3 regions of the Sporacetigenium sp. TC11 genome follow, and region 1 is predicted to be linked to each of the others. Evidence: riboswitches for the same ligand, from Rfam matches in the RefSeq annotation. Region 1 holds a riboswitch; each other region holds the start of a gene.
What was found. A riboswitch is a leader RNA that binds a small molecule or an ion and turns the genes downstream of it on or off. The one in region 1 is predicted to bind lysine.

Region 1 (3,280 bases):
TAGTGCCAACTTCTTTAATAACCCCATTTTCAATTAAAACTGCTTCCCCAAAATTATTTTTTTCAATATATATTTTCCCATTTTTTAAAATTGTTTTCATAAGATAATCCCCCTGTCTTATATGTTTTGTCTTCTTTTGTTTTTTCTATCAAAATATATATAAAATATTATACCTATCGCTGGAACAAGTAAACCTATAATTGAAGTTTGAGGATCTTCAATAAATGTATTTACCATTAATCCTAAGAATAAAATAGTTGTTAATATTACTGTAACAGGGTATCCAATTACCTTGTAAGGTCTTTCTGCACTTGGGAATTTCTTTCTGTAAACCATAACAGCATATACCCCTAAAGTGTTAAACAACATCCCTGAGAATACAACTAAAGAAGTTAACTGATTTAAGTCTCTTAGTAATACCAAAACTATAGATATTATACATTGTACAATTAAAGCATTATGAGGAACTTTATGTACAGGATGTAATGTTTTAAAGCTTTCAAAGAAATGACCTTCTTGACTCATCGCATAATACATTCTAGGAAATGCTAGTATACATCCATTTAAAGCACCAAACATAGCTATTACCATACCTACTATAACTAAAATACTACCGGTATTCCCCATTAACTTTTGTGCTGCATGTGTTCCTAAATAATACTCATTACTTGCTATTAGACTTTGAATTTCTTCAAAAGGTATAACTCTATATATAGAATAATTAAATAATGTATAAAGTACTGTTATTGAAACAATAGATATTATAATTGCAAGAGGTAGGTTTTTCTTAGGATTTTTTACCTCTTCAGCTACAGTATTTAAATTAGTCCATCCTTCATATGCCCATAAACTTGCAACAACTGCAAATGCCACCATACTTATAATTGAGCCAAAGCTTACGTCACCAGCCACTGGAGCTAAACTTAAATCCGGTGTTACTTTACCAAATACAAGGCCTAAAACCATTATTATTCCAATAGGTATTAATTTTGCAACCATAGAAATATTTTGAAGTTTTGATCCAAACTTAACACCAAAATAATTTACAACTGTAAGTAATATTATCAATGCTATAGCAACAAACTTAACTGTCCATTCCCCCATAGGAAGTATAGCAGTTAAAGCACTTGGAAGTGCAATTGCCAAAGCTGCAATAGAACCAGGACCAGCTATTAACCAGTTGTTAAATCCACTTAAAAAACCAACTATAGGTGAATATGCATTACTTAAATATACAGTAAGTCCTCCAGCACGAGGATCTGATGCACCTAGTTCTGCATAACAAATTCCGCCTAATAATGAAATTACTCCTCCTAAAACCCAAGTTAATAAGGCTAACCCTAAACTCATTCCAGTTCTCATTAATACATATGACCCTAAATAAAAAATTCCAGAGCCTACCATTATACCGCCTAAAATACTTACCCCACCAAATAAACTAATTTCTTTTTTAAAGCCAGACTCCGTATTTTGAGTTGGCTGTGCTAAATTATTATTCATATATTATTCCTCCCATTATATTCCATATTTAAAAAATTGCAAAATAAAAACACCTAACAGGCTTGTCAGGTGTATACATACGTATAGCAAAGCTAAAGACAATCCTCTCTCCCTTCTGGCTCAATGTGAGATAGCGCAACATCAAAGTATCGAGCATATACAATGATGACAGTCCTGCACCTATTTGATACAGACCCAGCAATCAGACTTTGGTATCTGAAGCTTCGGCGGTGGCTCCTTTTACTATATGTCATAGGCTTCCAACCTCGATATAGTTACTCTTAACAACCGCGCCTCTACCCCACCCTTTAGGATGAGGATTTTTATGAAGTTTTGATTTTTAATATCATAACACTATATTTATATGTTGTCAACATTATCCATATTACAATCAATACTAAATAGTCAAATAATGAATTGTGTTTTTATTATTTTCTACTAGTTTCTTAAGGTTATCAAAAGATATCCAAACCGTTGCTGTATTGTCATTAGGATGAACCCCTAGCTTTTGTTTATTTATTAAATCTCTGTCAAATACAACCTCAACTAAATGGTCTTCATCGTTTACAACACCTAAAGGAGTTACAGCACCTTTACTTAGATTTAAATACTTTGATAGCCTCTCTTCAGATGCAAAACTCAAACCAGTTGTACCAAGTTGCTCCCTTATGTTTTTTAGATCAGCTTGTTTATCTTTATCTAGTACAACAAGAAAATGTCTTTTTCCCTTTGCATCTCTAATAAATAAATTCTTACATACATCTCCATGTTTTGAAATACCTAGATCATCCATTTCTTCTATTGTGTAAACTGGTGGATGGTTTGTCACCTCATATGTAATGTTTAATTCATCAAGTTTTTGAAAAACCTTTTGTTGCTTGTCCATAATATACCTCCTCTTTATTTCATAGAACTAGTGATAATAAAATCTCTAATCACTATTATACTATATTTTCCAATTAAGATAATTTATAATTTTTTAAATTAATGTACAATTATATGCAATTTTATCTAACAAAGCCAAATCAATAAAATATATTGAGTAGTTATGCTTCGTAATTGATGATACAATTAAGAAGAATATCTTTAAAAGGAGTGATTACAATTAAGAAATTCCCTAAGCATATGTTTATTATGCAAATGATTGTAAATTTATTACTGATAACGTATGGATTGAATGGTTTGTTTAGAGCACCCAATAAAGCCATTATGTATCTTGTTATGACTATAGTAGGTGTAGGCGGAATTATAATAGATACTATCGTGTATAAGAAAAACAAAAAAGAAAAAGATAATTAGATAAGCATATCAACTAAAAACATTAAATAAAAAGACCTCATATATGAAGGTCTTTTTTGTTATGTAAATCATTATAATCAATATTAAAGTTTTCCCTCACTAATTGCATAAACAACGACATTGCAGGACTAATCCATTTATTCTTGTGATAAGCGTAAATTGCTGTGATTTTGGTATCAGAGCAGCCTACCTCCAGTTCTTTTAACTTACCATTTTTCAGTTCTTCTTCTACTGTGAAGCGAGGCAATAAAGAAATTCCTAAATTACTTGCAACGCATCTTTTTATTGCTTCAATACTCCAAAGTTCAGTTGTGTTATTTAAGAATATCTTTTTATCACAAAAATAATTTTCAATTATTTTTCGATAAATAGATTCAGGCTCATTAACAATAAGACTTGTATTTATTTCTTGGTTATGTTTGCAAAAATCAAATTTATCTTGCTCTAATAAAGGTGAACATATTAAAGCTAAAGGGAAATC
Region 2 (3,280 bases), on a different contig from region 1:
AGAATTAAGCCATGGTTGTATAAGGTTAGCTACGGAAAACGCAAAATGGATATATGATAATGTTCCTAGAGGAAGTAAAATAATAATACATTAGATGAATTTTCGAAATTTTAGAATTATTGAAGGGATTAATGTTTTATTATCGAATATATAATTCAAAGTATATAACATTTTTGTCTTTACATCTAAAGAAGGTATAATGCCTTCTTTATTTTTGTTTTTGTAGCAGTTTCATTGCCCAAGCTTATCAGAAGTATATTATAACTTCTATAGAACGAATAAGTTATAATATACTTATAAATAAAAAGAAGCTGCTAAGCAGCTTTCTTTTTGTTTATATGAGTTTTTGAATTTTGATTTTTAAGTTTGTTATATACATAAAACGGCATACCTATTAACATTAACATAAAGCCCCATAAAACTGTTTCTGCACCAGTACCATATATAGTATAGCAAGCGTATACAAAGCCTAAAAGAGGTACGATACTTGTTATTATAAAAGTAGTAACATTTTTAACATTTTTGCCTGTTAACATTATGTCAGCTACTGCAGTCATTGCATATATTGGAAGATATGATAATGTAGCTAATAACATAGCGAAGTTAAATGCTGAAACTAATCCTCCTTGGAAATTCATTAATAATAATAAGTTAGTTAATATACTAGATATTATTAATGCCATATAAGGTGTATTATATTTTGGATGTGTTTTGGCAAATATCTTTGGGAAAACACCATCAATCGCAGCAGCATAAGCTATATTTGCAGTAGTCAATATCCATCCTATAATACTACCAAGTGTAGCAATAACTATAGATATAGAAACTATTATACCAGCTTTACTTCCAAGTATTAAACCTAATATATCTGATATAGGAGCTGAACTTGAAGCTAGTTTATCTTGAGGCATAGCACCCATAGCAGCAATTGAAACCAATAAATATATAGCTATAGTAATTATTATTCCGTATATAGTACTTAATCTAACATTTCTTTGAGGATTTTCTATTTCTCCTGCAGAAACTGTTGATGATTCAAGTCCAACAAATGCCCATAATGTAGTTGCTATAGCTAGTGGAAGACCACCAAATCCCGTAGAAGCTGAAGCATTAGATGTATATAAGTTAGAAGCATCAAAATTAAATAAAGCAACTATAATAAATCCAGCAAATAATACTACTTTAAATACAGTTGAAGCAGTTTGCCACTTGCCAGCTTCTCTTGCTCCAAGTACATTAAGGAATGTAAGTATCCATAGTATAGCAGAACCAAATATAAATGAAACTAACGGATTATCAGAAAGTATCGGAAATACAAGTGAAGCATAACTAGTTAATGTTAATATTATCGCAGCATTTCCTATCCAAGATCCATTATAGTAAAGCCATGCATTCAAAAATCCAGTAAATTCACCAAATGCAAGCTTTGTATATTCATAAGGTCCTCCAGTTTTTGGGAATCTAGAACTTAGCTTCCCGAATGAAAGAGCTAAAAGTATAGACCCAAGACCTGTTATAACCCAGGCCATAAGTGTTGCTGAAATTGAAGCTTGAGATGCCAATGATGCAGGCAACATAAATATACCAGAACCAACCATATTTCCAACAACAAGTGCTGTTGCCATTACTAAACCCATTTTTTTCTTAGTGTTTGTCATGAAACTTTTCCTCCAATTCTCTAGAATATTATTTAAATAAAAGAATAGATGACTAAAATAGACCAACAAAAAAGCCTAGAAGTAATAAGACATGGATATGCTACTACTCCTAGACTTTGCTTTAGTTTAGATATAAAATCTAATGCAATAATCTGAAGATAGCTCTCCACAAGTTTCCTTGTGACAGGACTGTACATATTATATACAACCCCAACATATAAACTCAAAGCATCATTTATACATTTCGGCATTAACACCTTTCATATTGCTTCATAGTGCTTAACTCCACAATAATACTATTTGGTAATGCGCCTCTATCTTAGTTTTATATTCGGTTATTTGGTATGAATCATATTATAACAGAAATTTAAAAAATGTAAATAGGCAAGATAAAATTGTAGAAAATAATCACAAAAAGTCGAAAAATTGTAAAAGTAGAAAAATATTCGTTGCAAATATGCCAAAACGCTACAATATAGAAGTGTTAATAGGATATTTAATAATAGGACTTATTGAATGCAGACTTGAAGTATAATATTCTGTGCAAAATTAATGCTTTTATAAATTAATACTTGAATTTATGAATATTCTAATATTTTTTATGAAAATTGATATCTATACCTATACAGAATATACATAAACAAATATATTTGTGAATAATTATAGGTAATAGCTTGAATTTTAGGGGGTATACTATGGTAACTAAAACTAAGTATCTTTTATCAGGCGACAGAGGATTAATAATTGAATTCGAAAACAAAATAAGTGAAAAAATAGGTACTCAAGTAAGGTCTATGATGATAGCTATAAATTTAAGCGACATAAAAGGCATAGTAGAAATGATACCTTCATACAGATCACTTCTAGTAATATATAATCCTATAGTAATAGATATAATAAAATTACAAAATGAGATTAAATATTTAGAAAAAACAATAGAACATATAAATATTCCTAAACCGAATGTAGTAGAAGTACCTGTTTTATACGGCAGAGAAGTTGGCATTGATATAGAAAACGTAGCGAAACACAATGGATTAAGTGTACAAAATGTTATAGATATTCATTCATCTAAAGAATATTATATATATATGTTGGGATTTACTTTTGGATTTCCGTATTTAGGAAAGGTAGAAAATAGTATAACTGTACCGAAATACAAAAAAGTAAGAAATAATATAAGTTCTGGATCTATAGGTATTGGAGGGGTACAAACTGGAATATATACTGTTGATTCGCCGAGTACATGGCAAATAATAGGTAAGACTCCTCTTAAACTATTTGATCCGAATAGGAACCCTATAATTATTCTAAATCAGGGAGATTATGTGAAATTTAAACCTATAACAGAAATCGAATATAAAAAAATAGAAGAAAAAATAGAAAAAAGAACTTATGAGTATAAAATCTACTCAAAATGAGGAGGTGTAAAAAATGGGAAGAGTTAAAATAGTGAATCCAGGGTTTTTTACTACTGTACAAGATAGTGGGCGTATAGGATATCAAAAGTATGGAATACCAGAAGGTGGAGTTATGGATATATTCTCCTATAGAACTGCTAATATATTAGTAGATAATGAAGAAGATGAAGCTGTACTTGAAATAACCATGATAGGTCCAAC
Region 3 (3,280 bases), on a different contig from region 1:
TTAGCAGGTAGGTATGGACTACAGCCTTTAGATGGAGCTTATGTAGGTGCTGTATTTGTTGTTCTAGGACATAACTGGCCAGCACTTCTTGGATTTAGAGGTGGAAAGGGAGTTGCAACATCTCTTGGTACTATGCTTGCAATATATCCTATTTATGCTTTAATTTGTTTAGCTATAAGTATTTTGATTATGTATAGATCAAAATACGTGTCATTAGGTTCAATACTAGGGATTACATGTTTTCCTGTAGCGATGGTTATTATAGGAAACAATAAAGCTGCTATAGTTGGATTTATACTTACAGCAATTGCTTTATACACCCATAGAGAAAATATAAAAAGACTTAAAAATGGTACAGAAAGAAAATTAGGGGAAAAGAAAAATATTTCTAAATAAATTATTTAGGTAGGTGTTAATAATGGAAAAAATGTGTGTATTGGGTTCTGGAAGTTGGGGGACTGCCCTTGCACTTGTTCTAGGTAAAAAAGGATATAATGTATCTCTTTGGACTTTAAGTGAAGAACAATGTGATAAAATAAATACAACTAGAGAAAATATAGATTATCTTCCAGGTGTTGTAATACCTAGTAATATAAATGTTACTACTGATATAAAAGAGGCTATAAAAGATAGTGTATTAGTAGTTCTTGCTGTGCCATCTCAAGCTGTAAGATCTGTATGCCAAAACATAAAAGGAATAATAAATGACAATCAAGTTTTGGTTGATGTAGCTAAGGGACTTGAAAAAGGAACAGGGCTTAGAATGTCTGAAGTTGTTAAAGAAGAACTTCCAAATAATAAATATGTTGTATTATCAGGACCTTCACATGCAGAAGAAGTTGGAAAAGACATACCTACTACAGTAGTTGCAGCATCACATAACATAAAAGATGCAGAACTTGTACAAGATGCATTTATGACTCCAAAATTTAGAGTTTATACAAATCCTGATGTCATTGGAGTAGAACTTGGTGGAGCATTAAAAAACATAATAGCATTTGGAGCAGGTGTATGTGATGGATTAGGATATGGTGACAATACAAAAGCTGCTCTTATGACTAGAGGAATAAGAGAAGTAGCTAGGCTAGGTGTAGCTATGGGAGCTGAGCCTAATACATTTTCTGGATTGTCTGGTATAGGTGATTTAATAGTTACATGTACTAGTATGCATAGTAGAAATAGAAGAGCTGGAATTCTTATAGGACAAGGAAAGAGTTTGGAAGAAACTTTGGCGACAGTAAAAATGGTAGTAGAAGGTATAACTGCTACTGAGGTAGCTTATGATGTATCTAAGAAGCTTAATATAGATATGCCTATAACTAATGCAATATATTCTGTACTTCATGACGGAGTAAATGCAAATGAAGCTGTTATAGGACTTATGATGAGAAATAAAACACATGAAATGGAAGAAATAGTTAATGATAGACTAGGCTTTTAATAGCCTAGTTTTTATGTTATAATAATTTTTAAATAAAAATTTAATAATAAATAAGAGAATAAGATAGAGGTCGCGTTTTCAAATAGTACTACTGTGGAGCTAAGCACGATGATATAGTGGGAAAGGTGCCAACGCCGAAATGTATAAATGATGCTTTAAGTTTATATGTTGGGGTTGTATATAATATATACAAAACTGTCACGAATATATAATATTTGTGGGGAGCTGTCTTAAGTTTTTAGATACTTATTTTTGTTTTGAATTAGTATTTCTAGAGCTTAAAGATAGTTATTTTTATCTTTAAGCTCTTTTTTATTTATAAGACATCGAGGAGGATATATAAATGAATATAATAGTGCAAAAATTTGGTGGAACATCAGTACAATCTCAGGAAAGAATGAATATGGTAAGTGATATAATACAAAATTATAAAAATGATGGATACGATGTAGTTATAGTTGTATCAGCAATGGGAAGAAAAGGTGATCCATATGCAACTGATACTTTAGTTGGATTATGCCAAAACGTGAATGAAGATTTACCAAAAAGAGAATTAGATATGATAATGCATTGCGGAGAAGTTATATCTGGATCTATATTTGTTAACTTATTAAACAGCAAAGGAATAGATGCAGTATTTTTAACAGGAGGACAAGCTGGAATAATAACAAATGGAGTATATGGAGATAGCAGAATAATAGACATAAGACCAGATAGAATATATAAAGAACTTTCAGAAGGGAAAGTCGTTGTAGTTGCAGGATTTCAAGGTATAACAGAAGATGGAGAAATTACTACTTTAGGCAGAGGCGGAAGCGATACCTCTGCTGTAGCTGTAGGGAAAGCCCTAAATTGTGATGTTGTTGAGATTTATACCGATGTAGACGGTATAATGACTGCTGATCCAAGAATACAACCTTCAGCTAAAGTGTTAAAACATATAAATTACGATGAGGTATTTCAAATGGCAGATAAGGGTGCAAAGGTTATACACCCTAGAGCTGTTGATATAGCAAAAAGTGGAAATATAACTATAAAAGTAAAAAACACTATGAACTTAGAACATGAAGGTACAGTAATAAGCGGCATAAGACCTAAGTTTGAAAATTTTGTAACATATGAAGAAAGTAGCTTAGTAACTTCAATAGCTCACCAAACTGGATTTACACAAGTCATAATAAGAAAATATAAAGAAGAAGATTTTATAAGTATATTAAATGAAATGGAAAAAAATAATGTAACTATAGATATGATAAATTTCTTCATAAAAGAAAAGGCATTTATAATAGATGCTACAAATACGAAAATAGTAAATAACATATTAGAAAAATATAATATAGAGTATGAAATAACACAAAAATGTTCAAAGGTTACTATAATAGGAAGTAAAATATCTGATGTTCCAGGGGTTATGGCAAGAATTGTAATGGTATTATCTAATAATAATATAGAACTCCTTCAAACATCGGATTCTGAGATGACAATATCTTGTTTAGTAAAAGAATCTGATATGATAAAATCTGTTAATTATCTACATGATACATTTGAACTATAAATATATTTTATAGTATGGTGTATTTAATGTTACAGGCTTGCATATATATTATTATGTATTATTTGGGGGAGAAATAATTTGTACTTATTTTAAGCTTTATCATATAAAGTTGTAATAATAACATTTCCCCCTAAATATAATTTAATAAGAAATTATATGCAGGAGGGATAAGGATGAACAACATATATGAAGATATAGCTAGAAGAACCCAGGGCGATATATACATAGGTGTAGTTGGACCTGTAAGAACAGGGAAATCTACTTTTATCAGAAAGTTTATGGAA

Region 2: linked by a shared signal. The riboswitch ahead of ACUSRV_RS04915 (amino acid permease) and the one ahead of ACUSRV_RS10690 (APC family permease) in region 1 are both predicted to bind lysine.
Region 3: linked by a shared signal. The riboswitch ahead of dapG (aspartate kinase) and the one ahead of ACUSRV_RS10690 (APC family permease) in region 1 are both predicted to bind lysine.

The regions. Positions count from the first base shown of each region.
Region 1 is NZ_JBYVNY010000006.1:148,889-152,168, reverse strand. Features, by position in the region: gene ACUSRV_RS10695 (amidohydrolase) at 1-100, opposite strand, end outside; gene ACUSRV_RS10690 (APC family permease) at 118-1,500, opposite strand; lysine riboswitch at 1,624-1,807, opposite strand; gene ACUSRV_RS10685 (prolyl-tRNA synthetase associated domain-containing protein) at 1,898-2,386, opposite strand; gene ACUSRV_RS10680 (LysR family transcriptional regulator) at 2,837-3,280, opposite strand, start outside.
Region 2 is NZ_JBYVNY010000002.1:394,736-398,015, forward strand. Features, by position in the region: gene ACUSRV_RS04910 (L,D-transpeptidase) at 1-94, shown strand, start outside; gene ACUSRV_RS04915 (amino acid permease) at 315-1,658, opposite strand; lysine riboswitch at 1,810-1,983, opposite strand; gene pxpB (5-oxoprolinase subunit PxpB) at 2,354-3,079, shown strand; gene ACUSRV_RS04925 (5-oxoprolinase subunit C family protein) at 3,093-3,280, shown strand, end outside.
Region 3 is NZ_JBYVNY010000001.1:424,823-428,102, reverse strand. Features, by position in the region: gene plsY (glycerol-3-phosphate 1-O-acyltransferase PlsY) at 1-396, shown strand, start outside; gene ACUSRV_RS02090 (NAD(P)H-dependent glycerol-3-phosphate dehydrogenase) at 419-1,441, shown strand; lysine riboswitch at 1,498-1,677, shown strand; gene dapG (aspartate kinase) at 1,785-2,996, shown strand; gene spoIVA (stage IV sporulation protein A) at 3,170-3,280, shown strand, end outside.